Regions from separate parts of the Pectobacterium hainanensis genome, predicted to be linked through region 3. Evidence: predicted binding sites of a transcription regulator. Region 3 holds the regulator's gene; each other region holds the start of a gene.
What was found. Region 3 encodes CRP, which controls carbon source genes, mostly activating them, when cyclic AMP is high. Its sites were predicted from a motif close to ATGTGANNNNNNTCACAT; they were not measured.
Positions count from the first base shown of each region.

Region 1: a site for CRP is predicted at 3,099-3,116, ahead of ACKPVM_RS09560 (arabinose ABC transporter substrate-binding protein). Genes of this name have one in related genera too.
Region 2: a site for CRP is predicted at 6,321-6,338, ahead of ACKPVM_RS15645 (iron-containing alcohol dehydrogenase). Genes of this name have one in related genera too.
Region 4: a site for CRP is predicted at 2,551-2,568, ahead of ACKPVM_RS17165 (ABC-F family ATPase). Genes of this name have one in related genera too.

Region 1 is NZ_JBJYIN010000007.1:187,768-195,259, reverse strand. Features, by position in the region: gene araA (L-arabinose isomerase) at 1-1,257, opposite strand, end outside; gene ACKPVM_RS09565 (ribulokinase) at 1,306-2,985, opposite strand; gene ACKPVM_RS09560 (arabinose ABC transporter substrate-binding protein) at 3,359-4,342, shown strand; gene araG (L-arabinose ABC transporter ATP-binding protein AraG) at 4,453-5,976, shown strand; gene araH (L-arabinose ABC transporter permease AraH) at 5,995-6,981, shown strand; gene araC (arabinose operon transcriptional regulator AraC) at 7,131-7,492, shown strand, end outside.
Region 2 is NZ_JBJYIN010000016.1:9,861-17,352, forward strand. Features, by position in the region: gene nadK (NAD(+) kinase) at 1-300, opposite strand, end outside; gene grpE (nucleotide exchange factor GrpE) at 431-1,012, shown strand; gene ACKPVM_RS15625 (anaerobic C4-dicarboxylate transporter) at 1,230-2,531, opposite strand; gene cuyB (cysteate racemase) at 2,606-3,331, opposite strand; gene hypT (hypochlorite stress DNA-binding transcriptional regulator HypT) at 3,762-4,664, shown strand; gene ACKPVM_RS15640 (Nramp family divalent metal transporter) at 5,016-6,254, shown strand; gene ACKPVM_RS15645 (iron-containing alcohol dehydrogenase) at 6,437-7,492, shown strand, end outside.
Region 3 is NZ_JBJYIN010000006.1:225,001-232,492, forward strand. Features, by position in the region: gene ACKPVM_RS08430 (ABC transporter ATP-binding protein) at 1-610, shown strand, start outside; gene ppiA (peptidylprolyl isomerase A) at 817-1,389, shown strand; gene ACKPVM_RS08440 (aminodeoxychorismate synthase component II) at 1,605-2,180, shown strand; gene argD (bifunctional acetylornithine/succinyldiaminopimelate transaminase) at 2,300-3,526, shown strand; gene crp (cAMP-activated global transcriptional regulator CRP) at 3,599-4,231, opposite strand; gene ACKPVM_RS08455 (OsmC family protein) at 4,550-4,957, shown strand; gene ACKPVM_RS08460 (phosphoribulokinase) at 5,022-5,891, opposite strand; gene ACKPVM_RS08465 (YheU family protein) at 6,157-6,393, opposite strand; gene ACKPVM_RS08470 (hydrolase) at 6,390-7,400, opposite strand.
Region 4 is NZ_JBJYIN010000019.1:32,790-40,281, forward strand. Features, by position in the region: gene treB (PTS trehalose transporter subunit IIBC) at 1-927, opposite strand, end outside; gene ACKPVM_RS17160 (PhzF family phenazine biosynthesis protein) at 1,591-2,472, opposite strand; gene ACKPVM_RS17165 (ABC-F family ATPase) at 2,588-4,180, shown strand; gene hybO (hydrogenase 2 small subunit) at 4,862-5,995, shown strand; gene hybA (hydrogenase 2 operon protein HybA) at 5,999-7,036, shown strand; gene hybB (Ni/Fe-hydrogenase cytochrome b subunit) at 7,023-7,492, shown strand, end outside.

The sequences.
Region 1 (7,492 bases), on a different contig from region 3:
TAACGGTCGCGGTTGCTCAATGGTATCGACGATGTTAACCAGCATGCGGAAACGATCGCCCATATCGATAACGCTGGCGTTGAGTGAAAGACCGGCTGGCACGGAGAAAATCAGACGGGCAGGGTCGTCTTTTCCACCAATGCCCAAATGCTGCGCATCCACGATGGGTTTTTGTTCCTTGGCGATGCTGGGGCAAACTTCCAACATATGGGAACCGACAACCAGATTGTTGTTATGTTGGAAGTTATACGTATAGTCTTCCATGAATGACGTTCCGCCGGATAATCCACCCGCCATGACTTTCATGATGCGCAGGAGCGCCGCAGTCTTCCAGTCGCCTTCGCCACCAAAGCCATAACCTTGTTGCATTAGACGTTGTACGGCCAGCCCCGGCAGTTGTTTCAGACCGTAGAGATTTTCAAAATCGGTGGTAAAGGCTTTATAGCCGCCTTGTTCCAGAAAGCGTTTCATCCCCAACTCAATCTGCGCGGCGTCTAATAAGTTCTGACGATTGGGACCATGAAGTTTAACGGCATCGGTAAGTTGATAACTTGCCTCGTATTCTTCAACCAGGGTATCGATGTCGCCTTTGGAAACGTCGTCCACGACCGCAACCAGATCGCCTAATCCCCAGGCGCTAACGGAATAACCGAACTGGATCTGGGCACTGACCTTATCGCCTTCGGTAACGGCCACTTCACGCATATTATCGCCAAAACGTGCCAGTTTTAGTTGCTTACTTTCCTGAATGGCCGCGGCGACCCGCATCCATTTAGCGATACGTTCGTGCGCATTTTTATCCTGCCAGTGACCGACTACCACCTGATGAGACTGACGCATCCGGGCACCGATAAACCCAAATTCACGTCCACCATGAGCGGTCTGATTCAGGTTCATAAAATCCATATCCATGGTGTCCCATGGGATTTCCGCATTAAACTGGGTATGAAATTGCAACAGCGGTTTGTTAAGAATACTCAACCCACCGATCCACATTTTGGCGGGGGAAAACGTATGTAACCACGTCAGTAAGCCGATACAGCGATCCTGATAGTTTGCGTCACGGCATAGTGCGGTGATTTCATCAGGCGTTTTAACCAAGGGTTTCAGTACCAGTTTAACCGGGAGCCTTCCACTCTGATTCAACCCTGCGACGACTTTTTCAGCGTTTTCTTTTACCTGTTGTAACGTTTCAGGGCCATACAGGTGTTGGCTACCGATAACAAACCAGACTTCGAGTTGCTTAAAATAATCCATGATGACTCCTGTTTTGATATTCCCCGTGAGGGAAAAAATAAGCGATGGTTAAGCTTTGGCTTTCGGGCTGTAAGCGGGTTCAGCCAGTCGACACCATTGCTGGTAACGTTCATAAAGTTGCTGATAGCGAGCGACGCGCTGGCTATCAGGCATGAGTGTCTGTTCAATACCGCTGGCCATATGGCGCTGTGCAGTAGGGATATCGGTATGTTCGCCTGCGGCGACGGCAGCAAAAATCGCAGCGCCTAATGCACAACACTGATCGGACGCAACAATTTGTAGCGGACGATTCATCACATCGGTGCAAACCTGCATGATCGTGGGGGACTTACGGGCGATGCCCCCCAGAGCCAGAATGTTCTCAACCGGTACGCCTTGCGTTTCAAAGCATTCCATGATGGCGCGAGCACCGAACGCGGTTGCCGCGATAAAACCACCAAAGAGTGTCGCTGCATCGGTGCCGAGATTAAGATCGGCAATCACGCCTTTTAAGCGCTGATTAGCAAAGGGCGTTCTACGTCCGTTAAACCAGTCAAGCACCACAGGCAAATGATCCCACGTTGGATTGTCGGCCCAGGTTTGAGTGAGTCGCTCAAGCAATTTCCCTTCAGTGGCCTGTAGTGTTGTTTTCAGTTCGGGGTGATCGTTGATGGCCTGTTGTAGCGACCAACTCAATAGACGGCTAAACCAGGCATACATGTCGCCAAAAGCGGATTGTCCCGCTTCTAAACCGATATAACCGGGTATCACACTGCCATTGACCTGACCGCAAATGCCGGCAATGGTGCGATCGGCAATGCGGGATTCATCCGCGATCAAAATATCGCAGGTTGAAGTGCCAATCACTTTGACCAACGTATAGGGTTGCGCTCCCGCGCCAACCGTGCCGACATGGCAGTCAAACGCCCCGCCTGCGATGGTGACGGTGTCAGACAGACCAAGCCGTTGCGCCCATTCCGGCGTCAGCGTGCCAACAGGGTGGTCGGCGGTCCAGGTCTCGGTAAACATTGGATATTGCAGGCGTTCAGTGAGGCAGGGATCGAGAGCGTGTAAAAAGTCTTTGGGGGGTAATCCACCCCAATCTGGGTGCCAGAGGGATTTGTGCCCGGCACTACAGCGACCGCGTTTGATTTGCGCTGGTGCGTTTGTTCCAGAAAGTAGGGCTGGCACCCAATCGCAGAGTTCTATCCACGATACGGCAGCCTGACGGACTTGCTGATCTTCACGCGAAACATGCAGGATCTTTGCCCAGAACCATTCGGAAGAGTAAACGCCACCAATATAACGCGTGTAGTCAGGGAATTGCCCGCTGCGACACAGTGTATTGATCGCCTCCGCTTCTTCTATTGCCGTGTGATCCTTCCATAAAACGAACATGGCGTTTGGGTTATTGGCAAATTCAGGGCGCAGGGCGAGAACGTGTCCTTGTTCGTCAATGGGGGCGGGCGTCGAACCAGTGGAATCAACGCCGATACCGATAACCTGTTGGCGTTGCTCCGTCGTTAAACGACTCACTACCACCTTAATGGCTTGTTCCAGCGATTCGATGTAATCCAGCGGATGGTGCCTGAATTGATTATTGGCAGGCTGACAATATTTCCCCTCACGCCAGCGAGGGTAATAGACCACTTCTGTTTCTAATTCTTGCCCGGACTGGCAATCAACCGCCAGGGCACGTACCGAATCACTGCCAAAATCGAGGCCAATCGTAATCGCACCCGTACTCATTGCTCCGCTCCTGTTCAACCTGATTTCATTGCTGTAACGATAGACAGGGGGGCAGAGATGATGTGAGGAGTTGTTAGCTGGAAGTATGCATTTTTCTGTCGCCAGCAGTCATTTTGTGATGATCGTCAAAAGTTAACAACTGGTTAAATTTGCTATATGTATGCACAAACCTGTCGTTGTTCCGGGATGTGATTGCGCTCTCCATTCTTGATGAAAATACCCGCTAAAACATAAAGCGTCTGAATGCTACTGAGTAAAGGTGTGATACTAAGTCTGTGTTTTTCCTTTATCCAGACCTGAAATGCTTTACCGAGAACGATGAGATACATCAGCCTGGCTGGCGTATACAAAGATAACCATATCGGAGAAGATCATGCATAAATTCACTAAGGTGCTAGCGACGATTGGGCTGGCGGCCATTATGTCACAATCAGCTATCGCTGAGACATTGAAGCTGGGATTTCTGGTTAAGCAACCGGAAGAACCCTGGTTTCAAACTGAATGGAAGTTTGCTGATAAAGCAGGAAAAGATCTCGGTTTTGATGTCATTAAAATCGCTGTACCTGATGGTGAAAAAACGCTGAATGCGATTGATAGTTTAGCGGCCAGCGGGGCGAAAGGTTTTGTTATCTGTACGCCAGACCCTAAATTGGGGCCGGCCATTATGGCTAAAGCACGCAGTTATGATTTGAAAGTCATCGCGGTTGACGATCAGTTTGTCAATGCCAAAGGGCAACCGATGGATACGGTGCCATTGGTTATGATGGCGGCGACCAAAATAGGTGAGCGTCAGGGTCAGGAACTGTGGAAAGAAATGAATAATCGTGGCTGGAAGGTGGAAGAAACCGCCGTCATGGCGATTACCTGCGATGAGCTGGATACCTGCCGTCGCCGGACATCTGGTTCGATAGGGGCGCTGAAGGCTGCCGGTTTCCCTGAAAAACAAATTTATCAGGTTCCAACCAAATCCAATGATATCCCCGGCGCATTTGATGCCGCTAACTCTATGCTGGTCCAGCATCCTCAAGTAAAAAACTGGCTGATCGTCGCGTTTAACGATAACAACGTGCTGGGTGGCGTGCGTGCTGCCGAAGGGCAGGGGTTCAAAGCGAATAACGTGATTGGTATCGGTATCAATGGTGTCGACGCCGTGAGTGAATTGTCCAAGAGTCAGGCGACCGGCTTCTATGGTTCACTGCTGCCAAGCCCGGATGTTCATGGATATAAAAGTATCCAGATGCTGAATGAATGGGTAACCAAAAACGTTGAACCAGAAAAATTCACCGAAGTAACGGACGTGGTGCTGATCACCCGCGAAAACTTCAAGGTTGAGCTGGAGAAAAAAGGTCTGATGTAAGTCAGAAAGGACAAGGATGTCCTATCTATTGGATATATTCAGCCAGCCAAAAAATGGCGGAATCGACACTCCACGGGGTAAAGCCGGTGGTTAACCATGAGGAAACGGACATGACAGCACAGTCACCCTATTTGTCGTTTCATGGAATTGGTAAGGAATTTCCCGGTGTTAAGGCACTTTCCGATATTAGTTTTGCCTGCCAAACTGGACAGATCCATGCATTGATGGGGGAAAATGGGGCAGGGAAATCCACGTTGCTGAAGATCCTGAGTGGCAACTATGCCCCCTCTGCTGGGGAAATTCATATTCAGGATAAGCCAGTCCAATTTAATAACACGATGGATGCCCTGAATGCCGGGGTTGCCATTATTTATCAGGAATTACACCTGATACCGGAAATGACCATTGCTGAGAATATCTATCTCGGCCAGTTACCGCATAAATATGGCATGGTCAATAATTCTCTGCTGCGTTATGAGGCAAAACTGCAACTTGAGCATCTGGGATTGGATCTTGATCCCGATACCCCGCTGAAATACTTGTCGATCGGCCAGTGGCAAATGGTGGAAATAGCCAAAGCACTGGCTCGTAATGCCAAAATTATTGCGTTTGATGAGCCCACCAGTTCGCTCTCCGCCCGTGAAATAGAGCAATTATTTCGGGTAATTAGAGAATTACGCAGTGAAGGGCGCGTCATTTTGTATGTTTCGCACCGGATGGAAGAAATTTTCGCGTTGGCCGATGCGATCACCGTGTTTAAAGATGGTCGCTATGTCCGTACCTTCGACGATATGCAGCAGGTTAATCATGAACTGTTGGTACAAGCCATGGTCGGGCGTGATCTGGGGGATATTTATGGCTATTCACCGCGTCCGCATGGCGACGAACGGTTGACGTTGCAAGAGGTAAAAGCGCCGGGCGTTAAATCGACCATTTCTCTGAATGTCCGGCAGGGTGAAATTGTCGGCCTGTTTGGGCTAGTGGGCGCTGGACGTAGCGAGTTGATGAAGGGGTTGTTTGGTGCCACCCGAATAACGGCAGGTAAGGTGTTGCTGGATGGCAAACCGCTGGTGGTGAATTCGCCGATTGACGCTATTCGTCAGGGAGTCATGCTCTGTCCTGAAGATCGTAAAGCGGATGGCATTATTCCCGTCCATTCCGTACGAGACAATATAAACATCAGTGCTCGGCGAAAAAGTGTGAAAGCCGGTTTCATCATCAATAACCAGTGGGAAGAGGATAACGCTTCTCGCCGTATTACGGCGTTGAATATCAAGACACCTTCTGCGGAACAACTGATCATGAACCTTTCCGGAGGGAATCAGCAGAAAGCCATCCTTGGCCGCTGGCTCTCGGAGGAAATGAAAGTGATTCTGCTGGATGAACCGACTCGCGGAATTGACGTGGGAGCCAAGCACGAGATTTACAACGTGATTTATACCTTGGCCAAACAAGGGATTGCGGTGCTGTTCGCGTCTAGTGATTTACCAGAAGTGCTTGGGCTGGCTGACCGGATCATTGTGATGCGTGAAGGTGCAGTCTCTGGTGAGCTTTCACATGACGAGGCCACAGAGCAAAAGGTACTGAGCTTGGCAATGTTACGAACCCCCGATATCGAATCTGCGGTTGCCTGACCGCGAAGGAGCAAAATAATGTCAACGGTTACGTCTGCTACCCCTGAAAAGAAAAAGAATGGTATGGGGATGTCTCGCATTTGGGATGACTACGGCATGCTGGTTGTGTTTGCCGTATTGTTTGTAGGATGCGCTATTTTTGTGCCGAACTTTGCTAGTTTCATCAACATGAAAGGGCTGGGGCTGGCGATCTCCATGTCCGGGATGGTCGCGTGTGGAATGCTGTTCTGCCTGGCTTCCGGTGATTTCGACCTGTCAGTCGCATCGATTATTGCCTGTGCTGGTGTGGCAACGGCGGTGGTAATCAATATCAGTGAAAGTCTGTGGATTGGCGTCGGTGCTGGTTTACTGCTGGGAATGGCGTTTGGTTTGTTAAATGGTTTTGTTATTGCCCGGCTCAAAATTAATGCGTTGATCACCACGCTGGCCACCATGCAGATTGCTCGCGGGCTAGCCTATATCATTTCTGATGGTAAAGCGGTTGGGATTGAAGATGAACGTTTTTTTGAATTGGGTTATGCCAATTGGCTGGGATTGCCCGCACCGATCTGGATCACCGTGGCGTGTATGACGCTGTTTGGCTTATTGTTGAATAAGACCACATTTGGTCGTAATACGTTGGCTATCGGCGGCAATGAAGAGGCGGCTCGTCTGGCCGGGGTGCCGGTCGTGCGGACCAAAATTATCATTTTCGCGCTTTCTGGTTTGGTGTCGGCGGCGGCGGGGATTATTCTGGCGTCTCGTATGACCAGCGGACAACCAATGACGTCCATCGGTTATGAGCTAATCGTGATTTCTGCCTGTGTGCTGGGTGGGGTATCGTTGAAAGGTGGGATCGGCAAGATTTCTTATGTTGTGGCGGGTGTCCTGATTCTGGGAACGGTAGAGAATGCCATGAACCTGTTGAACATTTCGCCGTTTGCACAATATGTCGTGCGTGGGCTGATCCTGCTGGCCGCAGTGATTTTCGACCGTTACAAACAGATGTCGAAGAAAACAGTATAAAAACTTATTTATTTGACTTACCCGCGTAAGCGGGTATTTCTTTCATCCAGTAGACGATGAAACTGTGCCCTGATTAATGGCGATGACGCGATGAAAGCAGGTGTGAAAAAGAGACATTTTGTGATGGCTTAACGTGTTCCGGAGGTTCGATGTATCACCGTATGGCGCATGAATCCCAGTCCAATCCGTTGCTACCGGGGTATTCTTTTAACGCGTACCTGGTTGCAGGGTTGACGCCTATTTTGGCTGAAGGACCGCTCGATTTTTTTATTGACCGACCCGATGGCATGAAGGGATATATCATTAATCTCACCATCAAAGGGCAAGGACAGATTTTTGAGGGTGACGATACGTTCTATTGTAATCCTGGAGACTTGCTCCTATTTCCACCCAAATCAAAACACTTCTATGGTCGCTCACCCAGTAGCGATTGTTGGTACCACCGTTGGGTTTATTTCAGACCTCGCGCCTACTGGGCCGACTGGCTTGAGTGGCATAGTAAAAATTGTGG
Region 2 (7,492 bases), on a different contig from region 3:
AAAACCGAGATTACCGCGATTGACGCCAATCACATTGATGTCATAGCGAGACAGGACGCGAGCAGCCCCGAGCATATTGCCGTCTCCTCCTACCACGACGGCGAGATCGGCAAGCTGCCCGATATCGGCAAGGCTGGCGGTTGGCGCATCCTTCAGGTTCAATTCGTGGGCGATTTGCTGCTCAATCAGCACCGAATAGCCTTTGCTGGTCAGCCAATGATAAAGCATTTCATGGGTGGCAAGCGCAGTGGGATGTCGCGGGTGGCCGACGATGCCAATACAATTAAACGATTTATTCATTGTTGTTATTGCCCCTAGCGTGGTGTGCCGACATTTTGCAAAATCAATATGTGACTGATTCCCTTGAAACCCCAGTTTTGATCCCCATAATAGCAACTAGCGAGATTAATGCTAAACCGCGGAGAATTTCATGAGTAGTAAAGAACAGAACACGCCTGACGAGCAAGTCTTGGATCAAATGGAAACAGCAAAAGGGCATCAAGCGGAAGCCGTTCCTGAGACAGCAGACGTAGCTGACCCGCGTGACGAGCGTATTGCTGAACTGGAAGCTCAGTTGGCAGAATTGCAACAGCGTGAGAGAGACAACGTATTACGTGCCCGTGCTGAAGTCGACAACATTCGTCGCCGTGCCGAAATGGATGTTGAAAAAGCGCATAAATTTGCGCTGGAAAAATTCGCTGGCGAGCTGTTGCCTGTTATTGATAATTTGGAACGTGCGCTGGATGTTGCGGATAAATCCAATGCGTCACTGGCGTCAATGATTGAAGGTGTTGAATTAACGCTGAAATCGCTGTTGGATGCGGTGCGTAAATTTGGTATTGAAGTCGTCAGCGACGTGAATGTGCCGTTTAATCCGGAAGTGCATCAGGCGATGACGATGCTGGAGTCTGCCGATCATCAGCCAAATCATGTGATGATGGTGATGCAGAAGGGCTACACGCTGAATGGACGTCTTTTGCGTCCTGCAATGGTAGCGGTTTCCAAAGCGTAAGCGAAAACGGATTACCGATTCTGCCGATTGGCCTTTGCGGCAATAGTAACCCCATGCTTGGCGTGGGCCCACAGGTTGATAACAAGGCCCTAGTCAGATGGCGAGGGCTTTGTCAACAGTGTGGAGTCCACTTTCCATGAGGATAGAATTTTATTTATACCCTATAGTTACGACTTTGGGTACGATAGCTGCGATAAATTCGCATTTATTTTATCATTCAGACAACCATTGGTGCCAGCAAGAAACCGAAAGCAACACCTGCTATGATACCGCCGAGTCCGGGTACAATAAATGGATGATTCAGAACGTATTTTCCAATTCTAGTACTTCCCGTGGTATCAAACTCCATAGCCGCTAGTGATGTTGGGTACGTAGGGAGAATGAATACTCCAGTGACTGCAACATAGGAGGCTAAAATAGCCCAAGTAGGTACATCTAATGCTATTGCTAGTGGGATAATTAAAGGAGTAGTGGCTCCTTGGGAGTATAGTAGTGCACAGGTTCCGAACAAAACAATGGCCAACAGCATAGGATAGGTTCTCAACATTTCCCCAGCTACAGTCTTGATATCAACCATATGTGCATCAACCAGAGTTGTTCCCAACGTAACGATTCCTAGAATTGCAGCAATAGAGCTCATTCCTGAGCGAAAAGTGGGAGCCAGTACCACAGAGTTCGGTGATGTTTTACATAGAGCAACCATTAAACAGGTGACTGATAGCATACAAACGACGATAACATCCCGTGTAGTCATGGGGGTGCCAAGCTCAAACCCTGGTCGTAATTGAGGGAATGCGGCTAGTACCACTATTGCTATTGTAGCGATAATGAAGAGTAATACAGAAAGTTTAGCCTGTGGTGTATCAGAGATTGTCTTCTCTTCATATTTGTGAACCAGACCTTTTTTCAGACGATCAAGATAAACTTCATCGTCTTGTAATTCACACCCTTGTCGGGATGCGATGAAGGCTGCAACCATTGCTGCTACGAATGAAGTAGGTAGACAAACCGACATAACTTGAAGAAATGTAACGCTATTATCTTCCATTATAGTCAGCATCGCGGCCATAGCGGCACTGATCGGTGATCCTGAAATAGCTATTTGGGATGCAACAACTGAACCGGCCATGGTACGAGAAGGGCGGATTCCTGATTCTTTTGCTACTTCGGCAATAACAGGAAGAGTGGAAAATACAATAAATCCAGTTCCGGCCATAATAGTCATTGACCATGTAACAATTGGAGCAATTATGTTGATGTAACGTGGATTCCGGCGCATGAATTTTCCCGATATATGTACTAGGTAATCCATACCTCCCGCGGCCTGAAGTCCTGACGCAGCAATGACCACGGCCATGATAATCAGGATCACATCTACTGGCGGCGAACTCATTGAGAGCCCCATGCCTAATGTTAGAATAGCTAGTCCTAATCCACCACACAGGCCGATTCCGATACCGCCCATACGAATACCAAAAAAAATTGCACCTAATACCACAATTATTTGTATCCAAATCATAGTTGCTCCCATAATTAATTACCTAACACTAAAAAATGATAGATATTTTTAATATGTTTTAGTAATAATTGAAATTATCTTTGTTTAATTAGTCGTTTTGTTTTTTTTGTTCTTTTTTCGTACCATTTTATGCTTTCGCAGACTAAGGTGTCTGTTGAGTCAATATATAAATTTGGATCTTTTTCTATCTCTTTTGATAATATCAAGGGTATCTCAGTGCAACCCAGTATAATAACCTCTGCACCAAGATGGAATAATGATTCTACTTGTTCATGAAGTAATGATTTTGCTTTGCTTTTGTCTCCAGACTTAAGTGCGTAAATACTTTCCATGATTTTTTTTTGACTTTCCAATTCTGGTTGAATACAGCTTAATCCCAAGTTTTCAATTGCTTTTTGATAAAGTCCCATATATAACGTTGCATCGGTGGCTAACAGGCCAATACGTTTTTTTCCAGAAGCTGCAACGCTTGCCATTGTCGTTTCTACAATACTTAATATTTCTATATGACAAATGTCTTTTAATGCTTGAAACCAGTAGTGAGCTGTATTGCAAGGAATAATAATGCACTCGGCCCCAAAGTCTTCTAACTTATGTAAATAATCACGCAAGATGGGTAACGGTGATTGCCCGTTATTCATCAATGCGGTCGTTCTGTCTGGTATATCGGGAATAGAAGAAATAATGAGTGGAATGTGATCTTGATCTCGAACTGCATCAGTATGTTTTATAAATTTACTAAATAGATCTACAGTCGCTGCTGGCCCCATTCCGCCAAGGACACCAATTAATCCTTTCACAATAATCGCCTTTTTAAGTTGATAGTATCTTTTACGTTACAATTAGAATTTATCGAGGTTAACGTTTGTTTAACAAACCCAATCAAACAGTATCTTGTGATTTAAAAATATTTGTATTGGTTGTTAGGGCTTATCTTTAACAGGAGGATTGAGAAAAAAGAAATGCAAGTATGTTTTGTTTTATGCGAGAATTGCATGGGTTTTATTTTAAACAAGAGGGCCGATAAAAATTTTTCTTATGGTTCATACCATTATTGGCATATAAGGTAGATACCATGTTTTTTGTAAAGTATGATGTTTGATAGATTCAATGCTATTTATGAATGTATTATGCAAAAAATGAATCATTACATGTCTCTCTACTATCTTCAGTATGTAGTGTTGGTTTGAGAATAGGATGATTTATTAAATAGTGGAGAGGTATATAAAAATGAAAAATATAGAAACAAAATGGTTATATGATTTTGTGACACTGGAGGCATGTCGTCATTTTTCTCAAGCGGCAGAAATGAGAAATATTTCTCAACCTGCATTTAGTCGGCGTATTCAAGCATTAGAATCAGCTATCGGTGTACCATTGTTTGATCGCATGACAGTACCTTTACAACTGACAGAAGAAGGCAAAATTTTTCACTCTCAAGCTCGTAGCTTACTGCAACAGTTAGAGTCGAATTTAAGTGAACTCTTGGGTCATAATCTGTTACGTCTGTCAGACATTAAAATAGCTGCAGCACATTCATTGTCGTTAACACTTCTTCCTGATTTGGTTCGACTGCTCGCCGATGATAATGGCAAAATTATCTATTATGTTGAATCTATTGATGTTGTTCAGGCGGTTTTTGCTTTGCGCGAAGGTAAAAGTGATTTTGTTATCTCATTTCATGATGAAGATTTGATGCAATCACCCTTCTGTGGCCTGAAGCTTTTTTCCTCAGATCTATATCCAGTTTGTGCGACTGATAGTAATGCTCTGCCGAGGTTTGATATTTATGAACCGAAAGTGCCTTTACTAAACTACACTAGTACTTCGTATATGGGTCGTCTCGTCAATCGCCGATTATCTGAAATCAATACAGTGTCTCCACGAACCTCGTTTATGTCATCTATGAGTGAATTGTTGAAAAATATGGTGTTGGGAGGGCATGGTGTTGCTTGGTTGCCGATGTGGTCGATTGTGGAAGAATTAAGTGAAAAAAAATTGGTTTGTATTGGTGAACCGGAATTAACTATACCGATACAGGCCTATATTTATCGTATGGACACCCGACTCAATAAAACCGCTGAACGTTTCTGGCAAACATTAAAAAATTATGTCGCAGATTCTCAATTTTGAGCCATATGTCGTTTTAAATGTGCACTTATGTACCTATACCCGTCATACTTCAAGTTACATGTGCGTTGGCTGCGTCCAGTCACCCGAATCACTTACCTGAGTAAGCTCATTGGGATTCCTTCTCTTGCCGCCTTCCTGAAACTTGAATTATTTTGGGTATAGAATAATCATAAACATCTTTTTGTAAAATAATTGACCATAAATTCGACTATTATGTTTACATTATTTCCTTCTGAAATAAATCATCATTTTTAGCGATTGGTGGTATCGGTATAGCCATCGTAGGTGTACTTGATAATCATTATCGCTCATGTAAAAGTTTACGACGTCGCGTGCCAGAAGGGGTAAACCATGCCGGATAGTCGTATCGCTGGGTCAATGAATCGAGCATCAAGGAGAATAAAACTTTCCCTGATGGGACCGGCGTTTATCGCGGCGATCGGTTACATCGATCCCGGTAATTTTGCTACCAATATTCAGGCTGGGGCCGCCTATGGTTATCAGTTGCTGTGGGTAGTCGTGTGGGCCAATATCATGGCGATGCTGATCCAACTATTGTCCGCCAAACTGGGGATTGCGACGGGTAGCAATCTGGCGGAGTTGATCCGCGATCGTTTTCCTCGTCCTGTAGTTTGGGCCTATTGGGTGCAGGCCGAAATCATTGCGATGGCCACGGATCTGGCTGAATTTATTGGTGCAGCCATCGGTTTTAAGTTATTGCTGGGCATTTCGCTGCTTGAAGGCGCGGTATTGACAGGTATAGCGACCTTCCTGATTTTGATGTTGCAAAAGCACGGAGAAAAGCCACTGGAGCGGGTGATCGGTGGGCTACTGCTGTTTGTCGCTGCGGCCTATATTGTTGAGTTGATCTTTTCTCGCCCTGAACTGGCGGCGTTGGCAAAAGGGATGGCGATACCCAATTTGCCAACCTCGGATGCTGTGTTGCTGGCTGCCGGTGTGCTGGGTGCCACCATCATGCCCCATGTTATTTATTTGCATTCTTCGTTGACGCAACACAAAGGAAAACATACTCGGGCTGAGCGTTACGCCGCGACGAAAGTGGATGTCGGTATTGCGATGACCATCGCGGGATTTGTGAATTTGGCCATGATGGCAACTGCGGCGGCAGCGTTTCATTTCAGTGGCAATCAGGATATTGCCGATCTTGATCGTGCCTACCTGACACTAGAGCCTCTGCTGGGGCAGGCTGCTGCAACCATTTTTGGACTGAGCCTGGTCGTTGCCGGTTTATCTTCGACGGTCGTTGGTACGTTAGCGGGGCAGGTCGTCATGCAGGGGTTTGTACGTTTTCACATTCCTTTGTGGGTCCGACGTACCGTTACGATGCTGCCTTCGTTTATTGTTATCCTCTCCGGTTTGGATCCCACCCGTGTGCTGGTTTTGAGTCAGGTAGTGTTGAGCTTCGGTATTGCACTGGCGCTGGTTCCCCTGCTGGCTTTTACTGGCAGTAAAGTCCTGATGGGCGACATGGCGAATAGCCGTTTGGTACAAAACACCGGAAAAATCATTGTGTTTGTTGTGGTTTCCCTCAATCTTTACCTGTTAATCAGCACGATTTTAGGGAGCTAATTCCCTCGTTTTATGCGTTTCTGCATGTTTTCCTGCCGTTTCTCTACCTGACCATTTACAAAATAAATGTGATGAATATCCATTTTTTTTATTAAATCGATAGCGCTCGAAATATCTCCTCTTTATCATCTTGATCATAAACACGAACATGATTCGCATATGCGGACAAAGAGGAATGAAAGATGCCAGCTTTTGAATTCAGTAACCCAGTTAAATTTCATTTTGGGATGGGTAAACACAAACAAGTGGGGGAAATTGCTCGCCCCTACGGAAAAAAGGCGCTGTTAGTGGCGTCAGACAGCTCTAAACCCACTGGTCAATTGGCTGCTGTACAGCAGGCATTGTCCGAAGCAGGTTTGGCGTATGCAGTTTATGACCGTTTTATGCAAAACCCACTGTCCACATTAGTGGCCGAAGGCGCACAACTCGCGATTGATGAAAAATGCGATATGGTGATTGGTATCGGCGGTGGTAGCGCCATGGATATGGCAAAAGGCATCGCCTTCTCTGCTGTTAATCCTGGTAGCATCTGGGATTATGTTTTTGGTGCGAAAGTTGGAACGGGTGCCCTGCCGATTATTCTGATCCCGACAACGGCGGGAACGGGGAGCGAGTCGAACCGTACTGCGGTATTTACCAACCCTGAAACTAACGATAAGAAGGGATTGGTCAATCCATTGATTTATCCGAAAGCCGCGATCATCGATCCCGAATTGATGCTGACGCTGCCAAAACGTGTCATTGCCGGGCCGGGTGCTGATGTGCTGTTTCATGCATTGGAATCGTACATTTCCAAAAATGCCAACCCGTTTAGTGAAATGTTGTCACTGCGCGCGATCGAGTTAATTGCGCAGAATTTACCTGTGGTTTATGACGATGTGAAAAACATTGATGCATGGGAAAAAGTGACATTAGCCAGTTCACTCGCCGGTATGGCAATTGACTGTGCGGGAACCACGTTACCGCATGCCTTGCAGCATCCGATGGGGGGCCTGTTGGATGTCGTTCATGCGGAGGGTATTGCCGCGATTTATACTCCATTTATGGAATATACCTGGTCTGCCGCACCCGAAAAATTTGCGGCGATTGCGCGAGCGATGGGTGTAGATACCCGTGATATGACGGTTGAGCAGGCTGCGGAAAGTAGTGTCGCTGCCGTAAATCGTTTCCTTTCAGGGATCAATATGACGCCGACGCTGACAGAATTAGGTGTGAAGGAAGAGCATTTTGATTGGCTG
Region 3 (7,492 bases):
TCATTGGGAAGGCGCGTTGGCGATCAACGGACAGAAGCTGGCGCACCGGATCGATCAGGCGCGTTGCCGTCAGGTGCAGATGGTGTTTCAGGATCCCTATGGGTCGCTGCATCCTCGTCATACGGTGGAATCCATTCTGGAAGAACCGCTGTCGATCCATCGCTTTGACGATCGTGACGATCGCATCGATAGCTTGCTGGATAAAGTGGGGTTGGGAACGCAATTTCGTCGCCGCTATCCGCATCAACTCTCTGGTGGGCAGCGCCAGCGCGTGGCGATTGCTCGGGCGCTGATTCTGGAACCGAGAGTGCTGCTGTTGGATGAGCCAACGTCGGCGCTGGATGTGTCGGTGCAGGCGGAAATTCTCAACCTGCTTATGGAGTTGCAGCAGCAGGAAAAGCTGACCTACCTGATGGTGACGCACGATTTGGGCGTGATTTCCCATTTGTGTCATAAAGTGGCGGTGATGCAGTACGGCAAGATACTGGAAACGCTGGAAACGGACGACCTGACCAGCGATGTGCCGAAGGATGCCTATACCTCAATGCTGGTGGATGCCAGTCGTCAGTACAGTCGCGATCTGGCGATACGCTCGGAGCGCATGGGCTAGATGCGTACGGACTAGATACGCTGCGCGATAATCATCATAGGGGCCGAGCAATCGGCCCTTTTTTTATCCTTTGCACAGGTTTTCGCTCACAGTTGGTTACGAACAGACTTTTATACGTAAAAAAAGGTAAATGGGTAGCGTTGAAGAGTGTGGATACTTACAATCACTACGCTTTCTGTAGTCGGCCTCTTCAAAAAGGAATTCTCATGTTCAAACGTACTCTGGTTGCCGCGGCAGCCCTTATTTCACTGACGGCATTTTCTCCCGCCTTTGCGGCTTCTGACACCACTACGCGTGTACTGTTGACGACGTCTGCGGGCAATATCGAACTGTCTTTAGATAATCAAAAAGCACCGATTTCGGTGAAAAATTTTGTTGAGTACGTTAACAACGGCTTTTACAACGGAACGACATTTCACCGTGTGATCCCTGGCTTTATGGTGCAGGGCGGTGGTTTTTCTGGCGAAATGAGCCAGAAAGCGACGAATGCGCCGATTAAGAATGAAGCCGATAACGGTCTGCGTAACCAACGCGGTACGATCTCGATGGCGCGTACCGCAGAGAAGGATAGCGCGACCAGCCAATTCTTTATCAACGTTGCAGACAATGCGTTCCTCGATCACGGCCAGCGTGATTTCGGCTACGCCGTGTTCGGTAAAGTGGTGAAGGGGATGGACGTTGTCGATAAGATTTCTCAGGTGCCAACGAAGAACGTCGGGCCTTATCAGAATGTGCCAACTGCGCCTATCGTGATTCAGTCGGCGAAAGTGCAGCCATGATAGATTATTGAGCCACTGAGAAAACCATAGAAGGCCACTTGCGTGGCCTTTTTTGATCGGTTTACTGGTGTAACCCCGGCGCTTCAGGAAGACATCAGCGTGATACGATGGATTATGGATACCATCGCTTGTACTCGTTCTTGCCTTATGAAAATGATGTCTAAATAATTGGCGAGTATTGAATCATTCTAAATTATCAATAAGTTAAATGAAATATGCTGCTAATTATCGATAACTATGACTCCTTTACCTACAACCTGTATCAATACTTCTGTGAGCTTGGTACGCAAGTTGTGGTGAAGCGTAATGATGAATTGACGTTGCAAGAGATTGAACGACTGGCACCAGAACGGCTGGTGATTTCTCCAGGGCCATGTACGCCGGATGAAGCCGGTATTTCGCTGGCCGCGATTCGACACTTTGCGGGTAAACTACCAATTCTAGGTGTATGTCTTGGGCATCAGGCGATGGGGCAGGGATTTGGTGCGCGAGTGGTGCGAGCGCGGCAGGTGATGCATGGGAAAACCTCGGCAATTGCACACAATGATACCGGTGTTTTTGCCGGTTTGGCTCAACCGCTGACGGTTACTCGTTATCATTCTCTTATTATTGAAGCTGCGTCGTTGCCCGATTGTTTTGAAGTTACGGCGTGGAGTGAACGTAACGGTGAACGTGATGAAATTATGGGGATCCGACATTGTTCACTGCCCTTAGAGGGAGTCCAGTTTCATCCTGAAAGTATCTTGAGTCAGCAGGGGCATCAGCTTCTGGATAATTTTCTTAAAATCTAAGCGTATAGAAAGTAATTGCTTTGAATAGATGATTTAATATTGCCTGTGTTTGATTTTTTATGCATATTTAGTGACTATATTTTCATTCTGAATGATGCGATATCAGAACGAGGCAGCAAATGGCAACAGCGAATAAAGCAGTAACAAGAGATACTCACGATAAAGTAATTCTGCCGGTTTATGCACCTGCGCAATTTGTGCCGGTAAAAGGTAAAGGCAGCAGGGTGTGGGACCAGCAAGGGCGGGAATATATTGATTTTTCCGGTGGCATTGCTGTTACTGCTCTGGGGCATTGTCATCCCGCGCTGGTTGCTGCATTGAAGCAGCAGGGAGAACAACTGTGGCATACCAGCAATATTTTTACCAACGAACCAGCGTTACGTCTCGCCAGCAAATTGATTGATGCCACTTTTGCCGATCGCGTGTTTTTTGTGAATTCAGGGGCTGAGGCGAATGAAGCCGCTTTTAAGCTAGCCCGTCACTATGCGATCAAACGTCATAGCCCGTATAAAACCAAGATCATCGCCTTCTACAATGCATTCCATGGCCGTACGCTGTTTACCGTTTCGGTTGGCGGACAGCCTAAATATGCAGATGGTTTCGGGCCAAAACCAGCGGATATCGTGCATGTTCCTTTTAACGATCTGGCAGCGGTTAAGGCCGTGATGGATGATCACACCTGTGCTGTCGTGCTGGAACCCGTGCAAGGTGAAGGGGGGATCACCCCGGCAACGCAGGAGTTTTTGCAGGGCGTGCGCGAGCTATGCGATCAACATCATGCGTTATTGGTGTTTGATGAAGTCCAAAGTGGAATGGGTAGAACGAGCAAGTTATTTACCTATATGCATTACGGTATTACGCCAGATATCTTAACGACGGCAAAAGCGTTGGGCGGTGGTTTTCCGATCAGCGCCATGCTGACAACTGAAGAAATTGCTTCAGTGATGACGGTGGGTGTGCATGGCACGACGTACGGTGGCAATCCACTGGCTTGTGCTGTAGCGGAAGCTGCATTGGATACAATTAATACGCCAGAAGTGCTGTCTGGCGTGGCTGAGCGCCATGATAAGTTCGTCCGTGAGTTGGAAAAAATTAACCAGCAGTATGGTATTTTCGAGCAAATTCGCGGCATGGGATTATTGATAGGGGCAGAGTTGACACCGGAGTGGCATGGCCGAGCGCATGACTTTTTGGCAGCGGCAACGGAGCAAGGGGTTATGGTGTTGATGGCAGGCCCGAATGTGATTCGTTTTGTTCCCTCATTGGTCATTGAGATGGATGATATTGAACAAGGAATGGCGAAGTTTGCGAAGGCCGTCGAGTGCGTGGTGAATGCCGCCGATTGATGCGTGTCATCATGAGAGCGTAAAAAAAGCGTGAAGTCGCCTTCACGCTTTTTTTATCGGTTAAAGATGGGATTAACGAGTGCCGTAAACGACAATCGTTTTGCCATGTGCGGAGATCAGATTCTGGTCTTCCAACATTTTCAGAATGCGGCCCACGGTTTCACGTGAGCAACCAACAATTTGTCCAATTTCCTGACGAGTAATTTTTATTTGCATGCCATCCGGGTGAGTCATGGCATCCGGTTGTTTTGCCAGGTTTAACAGCGTTTGGGCAATACGGCCTGTTACATCAAGGAAAGCCAGGTTACCCACTTTTTCTGACGTCACCTGCAAGCGGCTTGCCATTTGTGCGGACAAACGCATCAGGATATCAGGGTTGACCTGAATCAGTTGCCGAAATTTCTTATAAGAGATTTCAGCGACTTCACAAGCCGTTTTTGCGCGAACCCAAGCACTACGCTCCTGACCTTCTTCAAACAGGCCAAGTTCGCCGATAAAATCCCCCTGATTAAGATAAGAGAGAATCATTTCTTTGCCTTCTTCATCTTTGATCAGCACTGCGACGGAGCCTTTCACGATGTAGTAAAGCGTTTCTGCTTTTTCACCTTGGTGAATCAGCGTGCTCTTCGATGGATACTTATGGATATGGCAATGAGAAAGGAACCATTCGAGAGTTGGGTCTGTTTGCGGTTTGCCGAGAACCATTCGCTATCATCCTCTGTTGTAATTCACTGCGCAAATTACAGGGCTCAGAGTTCCCTGTACGGCGTATTTACTGCTAAAAAGTCAAAATCCGTGTAGGCAGAATGACGTCAGGGAATATACTGGAACCGAATATCTGGCGACGCCATCATCTTCCTTGTATCTGAGTTTGTCCAGAACAGGCAGATTCTACCTTCGTTTTTAACACAGCTTGAAGGAAGTGTCTTGTGTTGTCTCGCTTCAGCATGACAAAGGTCTGGTTATCATCTTTTTTTGTATAGTAACGGTATAAATTTTCAAAAATTTTTTAGTGGAGGCACTATGCAGGCACGGGTTAAATGGGTGGAAGGATTAACGTTTCTGGGCGAATCCTCATCAGGGCATCAGATTTTGATGGATGGTAATGCGGGTGATAAAGCGCCGAGCCCGATGGAGATGGTTTTGATGTCGGTAGGCAGTTGTAGCGCGATTGATGTGGTATCGATTTTACAGAAAGGACGTTACGATGTTATCGATTGTGAAGTGAAACTGACTTCGGAACGCAGAACGGAATCCCCTCGCTTGTTTACGCATATTAATCTGCATTTTATGGTCACGGGAAAAGCATTAACGGATAAAGCGGTGGAAAGGGCAGTAACGTTGTCTGCTGAGAAATACTGCTCAGTGGCGTTAATGTTGGATAAGGTTGTCAATGTTACGCATAGCCATGAAGTCAGGAATATCGCGTGATTTACCCGGCCTGATGTGCGCCTCCCACAGCGGTACGAAACATTGTTGTTGTGCCGCTGACCGTTCACTCGATCTTTTTTCCTTCCAGCAGGCGTTGTACCAGTGGCGCCATGATCAATTCCATCGCCAGCCCCATTTTCCCGCCAGGGACGACGAGGGTATTGATATGAGAAATAAACGATCCCTGTAGCATCGCGAGCAGATAGGGGTAATCAATATTATCCAGTCCCTGGAAATGGATCACCACGAAGCTTTCATCCAGAGAGGGAATAGATTTGGCAGCAAAGGGGTTGGATGTATCCACCGTGGGAACGCGCTGGAAGTTTATGTGCGTGCGTGAAAACTGTGGCGTGATGTAGCTAATATAGTCTTCCATCGAACGGACAACTGAATCCATGACGGCTTCACGCGAATGGCCCCGTTCATTGATGTCACGAATCAATTTTTGGATCCACTCCAGATTGACAATTGGCACGACGCCAACCAGCAGGTCAACATGTTGAGCGACGTTGTGCTGTTCAGTGACCACGCCGCCATGTAACCCTTCGTAAAATAGCACGTCGGTTGGCGCAGGCATCGGTTCCCATGGCGTAAAGGTACCGGGAACCTGATTGTAGGGAATCGCTTCATCATAGGTATGAAGGTATTTCCGGGTTTGCCCCCGTCCATGCTGACCATATTCGATGAAAGATTGTTCCAACAGGCTGAAATCGTTGGCTTCCGGGCCAAAATAGCTAATATGTCGACCCAAATCACGAGCTTTGCGGATAGCCATATCCATTTCTGGTCGGGTATAGCGATGAAAACTGTCCCCTTCCAGTTGCGCCGCCTGCATGTTCAGTTGCTGAAAAATCTTGCGAAAGGCCAGGCTGGTGGTGGTGGTTCCCGCTCCGCTGGAGCCTGTTACCGCAATAATTGGATGCTTATCTGACATGAGATGCATGACTCCGTGGTGGTGGCGCTTGTCCGTGTGGCTATCTCACAGACCAAACGTCATCAGAAGAAGGAATGGATAATAGCCTGATGACAACGTGGTGATTATTGACAGTACCGGACCCAATCAGCCCTTCCTGTGTAGACAGGAATCTTCCTGATATCAACGTATTACCTAAATAAAAATGCTCAGCCCGTATGAGGATAGCGGGGAAATAAGGTTTGTCATCAACCGCGATAGACATTGTTTTAGCATGTTTATTCGTCTAATACGACTGATGTTCACCGACGTTAAATTGACCGCGTGGCATGATGTTGATCGTTTCATGCAATTCAGACCAGACCAGAACCACTTCGCCAGATGCTAACTGTCGGCGAACGTCGGCGACTTTTTGTTCCAGGGTGCGTTCTTCCTCACCATAATCGGTCCCTTCGCGTAGGACGAATGATTGGATGAGGTTATCCAGCGTTTCAGGATCGAGTTGTTGCCAGGGAATAATCACGATGTTTCTCCAGAATGAAGCGATCCAGAAAGTGCACTGCCCAGATGAGGGGCAAGCCAGTTTGGTATACGTTTCTCCAGCCACATTTCCGGTTTGAGAAGCGTACCGCTGACAAAACCGACGTGTCCGCCATGATCTGTCAACTGATATTCAATATTAGAAGGTAATAGGGAAATATTGGGGATGACCTCTCGGGTCATGAACGGATCGTCTTTGGCATGGATAATCAGTAATGGTTTTTTTACCTGTGATAACAAGGGTAGCGCACTACAGCGGCGATAATAATCTGCCGCGTCATGAAAACCGTGTGCTCGTGAAGTAATCACATCATCAAATTCGCGTAGCTGTTTAATTTTCTTTAATTGCGCTAATTGGACGGGCAGCGTATCGGGATAGGCGAGCAGTTTACGCGTCGCGTTTTGCTTTAACTGACGTAATAAGTAGTGCTGATAAACTCGAGAGAACCCGTGTTCCATCCGTCGGCTACAAGGCTCCAGCATCAGCGGGGCTGATACGATCACGGCCGCAGATAGCAAACACCGATCGCCCTGTTTTTCCAGCAAACAGGCTAACATGTTGCCACCGAGAGAAATACCGACAGCGGCCGTTGCGACCTTGCCGTAAGTCGTCTGCAACCAATGTAGAAAATAGCTGGCATCTTCAGTTTCACCAGAATGATAGATGCGTTTCATTCGATTGGGTTTACCACTGCATCCGCGAAAATGCATGATAACGGCCAACCAGCCATGCTGTCGGCAGGCGTGTAATAAACCGTGGGCATAAGGGCTATGGAAATTGCCTTCCAAGCCATGAAACAGTACCACTCGCGGTTTGTTTCGGGCTTGATTTGGGTCTTCGCTCCAGGCCAGATCGACAAAGTCGCCGTCGGGCAGGTCGAGGCATTGCCAGACCGGCTGTAATTGGGCTTTACGTCTTATCAGTCGCGGCAATAGCGTTTGAACGTGGGGATTACTGGCACCGCTAAGTGGGCGAAAAACATCATACATAATGTAAAGAAAATCTTGTTGTCAGATCTTGTGCGATCAATATCACACTGTTAGCTTCGATACTGCTAGTTAATCGTTATTTTTTGCAAATA
Region 4 (7,492 bases), on a different contig from region 3:
GCCAAACAGTGCGGCACCTACAGGGGCAAAACTGCCGGTCATTACCGCTTTGACCGCCCACGCCACACCGTCACCAATCATGCGGCCAAATGGGCCAATCAGCGTATGAGCGAGGAAAACCGCCAGAATCAGCGATGTTACGGGGACGACGACCAGATAGAGATAATCCGGCGTCCATTTTTTCAGACGTCGTTCAATGACGGCGAGCGCCATACCGGCTAACACCGAGGGGATGACTTGTGCCTGATAGCCAATTTTTTCAATAGAAAACCAGCCAAAATTCCAGACTTCAGGCGTTTGCTGGCCGATAAGGTAAGCATTCATCAACTGGGGCGACACCAGTGTAATCCCCAGAACAATACCAAGGATCGGCGTTCCTCCCATTTTCCTGACGGTTGACCAACATACTGCGACCGGTAGATAGAAGAAAATGGCCTCGCCCAGCAGCCAGAGAAAATCATAAAGGGTTTGCCAGGTTGGGGAACGTTGCGCCAGCGTTTGCCCATCGATGATAGGGATATCACCGATGACGTTACGTGCGCCCAGAATTAAACCACCACTGATTAATGCTGGAAGTAATGGGAAAAAGATTTCTGCAAAGTGGGAAATACTGCGTTCAAACCAGCTCATATTCTGGCGAGCGGTGATTTTCGCCTCTTCTTTATTGACTGCATTTTGCCCGATGGTCGCTAAGAGTGCGTGGTAATACGCATCGACATCGGTGCCGATGACCACCTGAAACTGACCGGCGTTGGTAAAACAACCTTTAACAATGCGCAACTCCTCAATAGTCTTGGGATGTGCTTTTGACGGATCATGCAGCACAAAGCGGAGTCGGGTAATGCAATGGGTGACAGTCGCAATGTTATCGCGCCCACCAACCAGCTCAATAAGACGATCAATATCTTGTTGTTTAACCTTACTCATATCAATGTCCCTTATTTTGCCCCGATAGCCTGATATAACCTCTTCCCGATGGTTTTCTGGCTAAAAGGTAAAATGTGCAAGATACAAAGAAAGGGTAGTGCATTAATCTGTTTTTAAACGGAATTTTTTTGATGGTGGGGCGTGGATCACCAATTTGGCATCGATTTTACGGGCTAAGATATATCGCCTATCATCAAAAAACGATGGGGAGAATGGCGAAGATCATCGTTGGGAGACATCTTCACGTGGCAGCATGCGGGGCTGAATGGAATACAACAAAAAGCCGCCTATATTGAGGCGGCTTTAATCATCGGATAAACGACGATCAGAATGGGCTAACGACAGATCCAATACGCTCACAGTAGCTGACATAAACATTTCCCACTCTTTTAAAAAATTTCCCGATATTGCGAAACATTTTCATTATTAGTCTCTCCTATTTGCCGGATTAAGTGTGATGTTCGTCACGTTTTTAATAGTAGCGGAGATGAAATTGGATTTCAATATTTTTGTGATTTGAATCACAAAAATTAGAGTGACGATTCATCCCTTTTGAGGATGAATCGAGCGTGCGTTTTTTCAGAAGGCGTTTTTCTGATGATGATTTTCATCGGGAATCGGATCACCATGACGTGAGTCGCCAGTGGGATCCCTAACGACATGTTACGCTTGCAGCGTACCATCAATAATGGTCACGCTGTGGCCACCAACCCACGGTTCATCGTTTAGATAAGAGATAAACAAACGACCATCGCATTGCCGTTTGGTGCCTTGTCTGACGGTGTAACCTAATTTCTCTGCAATATTGTCAGGATAGTGCTGGTGACGCAGAAGTTCGGCCAGACAGGCATTGGCGCTCCCGGTTACCGGATCTTCTATCAGTGCACCCTGCTCAATACAGAATGCCCGCATTTCATAATCCGTAGGTAATGCATTATCGTGCGGGCCATAGATAGCAATACCTGTCATGTCGCAGGCTTGCAGCAGCATCGCCAGAGACGGCGTATCCGGCGTGATATTCAGACAGGTCGTGGCGCTATCCAAACGAATAACCAGCCAGCGAATGCCCATATGAACATTGGTGGGGGGATAGCGTTTATCGATTTTTGCGCTACCAAGCGTTCGCTCCAACAGCGGATACCATTGAGCATCAAAAGGAATGAGGGTGGCTGGAGGAACATGGAACGCTAGCATGCCATCATCGCCGATATTAATGGGGATCAACCCCACGCCGCATTGCTGGACGATTTGGCCCGGAACCTTGGTTTGTAATCCGGATTCTAACAGTGCATGAGCGGATCCCAGTGTCGGATGACCAGCAAAGGGAAACTCGGTCTCCGGGGTAAAAATACGAACATGATAATCTGCCAAGGGATCGGTAGCGGGCAGGATAAATGTGGTTTCTGACAGATTTGTCCAACGTGCGATATCCTGCATTTGCGCATCGGTTAACCCCTTCGCCTCCATAACCACGGCAAGCGGATTGCCCTTGAAAGGTTGCTGGGTGAAAACGTCGACCTGTTTGAAACGACGTACTGTAGGCATCGCATTTCTCTCCTGTATGCGCTATCGATTAAATATTACTCAAAACTAACCGCGACCCTGTTGCGTGCTTGTGGCATAATGCGCGCCAAATCACATTCTGACTTGAGTAAGTGCTGTGTTAAGTACCAACAATATCACCATGCAGTTTGGCAGCAAGCCGTTGTTTGAGAACATTTCCGTTAAATTTGGCGGTGGTAGCCGTTATGGCCTGATCGGCGCAAATGGATGCGGTAAATCCACGTTTATGAAAATCCTCGGCGGCGATCTGGTGCCGAGCTCAGGTAATGTCTTCCTCGATCCTAATGAACGTCTGGGGAAATTGCGCCAGGATCAATTCGCTTTTGAAGAATACAGTGTGCTGGATACCGTCATCATGGGCCATACGGAACTGTGGGCGGTAAAAGAAGAGCGCGATCGTATCTACGCTTTAGCTGAAATGAGTGAAGCTGATGGTTATAAAGTTGCCGATCTGGAAGTGCAGTACGGCGAAATGGATGGTTATAGCGCCGAAGCGCGAGCGGGCGAGCTGCTATTAGGCGTCGGTATTCCTGTTGAACAACATTACGGTCCGATGAGTGAAGTAGCTCCCGGCTGGAAACTGCGTGTATTGTTGGCTCAGGCGTTATTTGCCGACCCAGATATCCTGCTGCTTGATGAACCAACCAACAACCTGGATATCGATACTATCCGGTGGCTGGAGCAGGTGCTGAATGAGCGTAACAGCACCATGATTATCATTTCGCATGACCGCCATTTTCTAAACATGGTGTGTACGCACATGGCGGATCTGGACTACGGTGAACTGCGTATTTATCCCGGTAATTATGATGAATATATGACGGCCGCCACGCAGGCTCGTGAACGTTTACTGGCGGATAACGCCAAGAAAAAAGCGCAGATTTCCGAGTTGCAATCGTTCGTGAGTCGCTTTAGCGCTAACGCTTCAAAATCGAAGCAGGCTACCTCTCGTGCCCGTCAGATTGATAAAATTCAGTTAGAGGAAGTGAAAGCCTCCAGCCGTCAGAACCCATTTATTCGGTTCGAACAAGACAAAAAACTGTTTCGTAATGCGTTGGAAGTGGAGGCGCTGGCAAAAGGGTTTGATAACGGCCCATTGTTTAGCAAGCTGAATCTGATGGTGGAAGTCGGTGAAAAAGTCGCCATTCTGGGGACAAACGGTATTGGTAAATCTACGCTGTTGAAAACGCTGGTTGGTGAAGCGCTGCCCGATAGCGGCACGGTTAAATGGTCTGAAAATGCGAAGATCGGTTATTACGCGCAGGATCACGAATACGAGTTTGACGATGCTTTGACGGTATTTGACTGGATGAGCCAGTGGAAGCAGGAAAAAGACGATGAACAAGCCGTGCGAAGCATTCTGGGGCGTTTATTGTTCAGTCAGGACGATATCAAGAAGAAAGTGAAAGTTCTGTCTGGTGGAGAGAAAGGCCGCATGTTGTTTGGTAAGCTGATGATGCAGCGTCCAAACATTCTGGTGATGGATGAACCAACCAACCATATGGACATGGAGTCTATCGAATCGCTGAATATGGCATTGGAAATGTACGAAGGAACGTTGCTTTTTGTTTCCCACGATCGTGAATTTGTGAGTTCATTGGCGAACCGCATTCTGGAGATGACGCCGAATAAAGTGATCGATTTTACAGGTAATTACGAGGATTATCTCCGCAGTCAGGGTATCCAGTAACTTACTATCCAGAATGACGTATTCTGTCTAAGGCAGCACGGTAAAGACCGTTGCTGCTTTTTTTGTTTTGAGATCTTTTGGGGAAAAGGGAACCTTCAAATATTAATTTCTCTTTAAACATTGCAAGATAAAACATGGACATTGGGTAAAATTCAAAAAATTTGCACTTAAATCTCATTTTTAACTAAAAAAATTAAAGTAATTATTCTTATCTTGCGCTGTGGTGAGTATGAAATGTTTTTGCTATATCGGAAAATAAATAAACTCATGAAATGAGATTTTTGTTTTATTTCTTTTTTAATCAGTATGTTGAGTGATTTAAATAAACAGTTGTTTCCGGTGATTAATCGATTTAGCTCACGAATGAAAAATTAAACAATAATGTATTGGTGTTATTGCGATTATTTCTCATTTAAACAACGTAATATCCATTTTAAATAGGATCGTTGCGTATAAAGTCACAGTTATAACAGAAATAAGAAATCTATTGTTGCAGCGGTTGATGGAGATCAAGTCTGTTAACTTAATTTACTTATTACCATATCCCCACACATATTGTGTGTTATACCCGTCACCTTTCAAGTTGCCAATGCAGGGCGTTGTTGAGCATGACAGCGTTTTGTCTGGCAACGGGAAATCTATTGGGTAGGCTCCGTTCGAGTTACAGGAGAATAATAAAAAATGAGTGGGGAAAATTTAATGCTTTCCCATCACGGCGTGAATCGTCGTGATTTTATGAAGTTGTGTGCAGCACTCGCCGCGTCAATGGGGCTGGCAGATACTGCCGTCGCAGAAATGGCTAAGTCAATCAGCTCTCCACAGCGTCCACCAGTGATCTGGATCGGTGCGCAGGAGTGTACGGGGTGTACGGAAAGCCTGTTACGGGCAACCCATCCCACCATTGAGAACCTGTTGTTAAACACGATCTCGCTGGAATATCACGAGGTGCTTTCCGCTGCTTTTGGTGAGCAAGCGGAAGAAAACAAGCACCGCGCTATTGAGCAATATAAAGGGAAATATGTTCTGGTTGTTGATGGGTCGATACCGATAAAAGACGGCGGTATCTACTGCATGGTTGCTGGTAAGCCGATTGTGGAGCATATCCGTGAGACGGCTGAGCATGCGGCAGCCATTATCGCTATCGGTTCTTGTTCAGCCTGGGGTGGTGTGGCGGCGGCGGGAAGTAATCCGACCGGTGCAGTCAGCCTACAGGATGTTCTGCCTGGAAAAACCGTTATTAACATTCCAGGGTGTCCACCGAATCCCCATAATTTCCTCGCAACCGTTGCGCATATTATCACTTATCAGCGCCCGCCAGCGTTGGATGCCGAGGGGCGGCCAACATTTGCTTACGGTCGTTTGATCCACGAAAACTGTGAACGTCGGCCGCATTTTGATGCCGGACGTTTTGCAAAAGAGTTTGGTGATGAAGGCCATCGTCAAGGCTGGTGTCTCTATCATCTGGGCTGTAAAGGACCTGAAACCTATGGTAACTGCCCGACGTTGGAGTTCTGTGACGTCGGCGGTGGTATCTGGCCGGTGGGTATTGGGCATCCTTGTTACGGTTGTAACGAGAAGGGAATCGGGTTTACCAAAGGCATTTTCCAGCTATCGAGCGTAGAAAACCCCACGCCGCGCGCAGAAAAACCGGATGTTCATATCCCGGAAGGCGGACAGGTCTCTGCGACGGCTGTCGGGTTGATCGGTGGTGTGCTCGGTGTGGTGGGCGGCGTCAGTTTGATGGCCGTGCGTGAGTTGGGTCGTCAGCAAAAGCAGAATCAGCAAGACGCCGGAAACGCATCCCGGGAGGGTTAAACCGTGAACAGACGCAATTTTTTCAAGCTGGCTTCTGCCGGTGCGTTACTGGCCGGTACGCCATTGGCGGCACGTGCCGCTGCGGAAAATAAGCCACCGATCCCCGGTTCATTGGGTATGCTCTATGATTCAACGCTGTGTGTCGGTTGCCAGGCCTGTGTGACCGAGTGTCAGCAGGTCAATCAACTGGCTTATAACCCTGACAGCAAAATCTACGCGGGTGGTCGGGCCACGTTTTCCAACAACGATAAATTGAGTCCTTACACCAATAATATTATTCAGGTGTGGAGTTCCGGTGACGGAACAAACAAGGATCAGGTGGATAACGGCTATGCCTACATCAAGAAACAGTGTATGCACTGTGTCGATCCTAACTGTGTCTCAGTTTGTCCGGTCTCGGCATTGAAGAAAGATGCCAAAACCGGTGTGGTGCACTATGACGCCAGCGTCTGTACTGGCTGCCGCTATTGCATGGTGGCCTGTCCTTTCAATATTCCCAAATATGATTATGAAAACCCGTTCGGCAAGCTACACAAATGCGAACTGTGTAATCAACCGGGGCTGGAACGATTGGATAAAGGTGGCCTGCCGGGTTGTGTCGATGTTTGCCCGACCGGTGCCGTGATTTTTGGTACGCGTGAAGAGTTGCTCTCTGAAGCGAAGCATCGTTTGTCGTTGCAGGCAGGGGAGGAATACCACTACCCACGCCAGACGCTGGCGAAAAAAGATACGTATCTTCATACCATACCGAAATACGATCAGCATGTTTATGGTGAGAAAGAAGCGGGTGGTACGCAGGTTCTGGTGCTGGCCGGTGTGCCTTACCAGAATCTGGATCTGCCGGAACTGGCTGAACTCTCTACTGGCGCACGTTCTGAACATATCCAACACACGCTTTATAAGGGAATGGTATTGCCATTGGCGGTGCTGGCAGGGCTTTCCGTGCTGGTGCATCGTAATACGCGGGCTGATCGGCTAGATCACGATGATCATCACTCGGATGCGGACAAGAAACAGGAGAACGATCATGACGGCGCATAAAGCGAGTCCATTAGGTGGACGTCTGGTCAGTTGGCCGGTGATGTTGCTGGCACCGTTCGTGGTGTTGTGTGCGGTACTGATCGTAAAACGTCTGGTGTTCGGTATCGGTGATGTTGCCGCGCTCAATGGCGGGTATCCGTGGGGGATCTGGATCGCCTTCGATCTGCTGGTGGGAACCGGTTTTGCCTGTGGCGGTTGGGCGCTGGCCTGGGCGGTATATGTCTTTAATCGTGGTGAGTACCATCCTTTGGTTCGCCCGGCGCTGCTTGCCAGTTTGTTCGGGTATTCTCTGGGGGGATTGTCGATCACCATCGACGTCGGGCGTTACTGGAATTTGCCGTATTTTTACATCCCAGGTTTTTTTAACACGTCCTCAGTGTTATTTGAAACCGCTGTCTGTATGACCATTTATATCGGAGTGATGGCGTTGGAGTTCGCTCCTGTCGTGTGTGAACG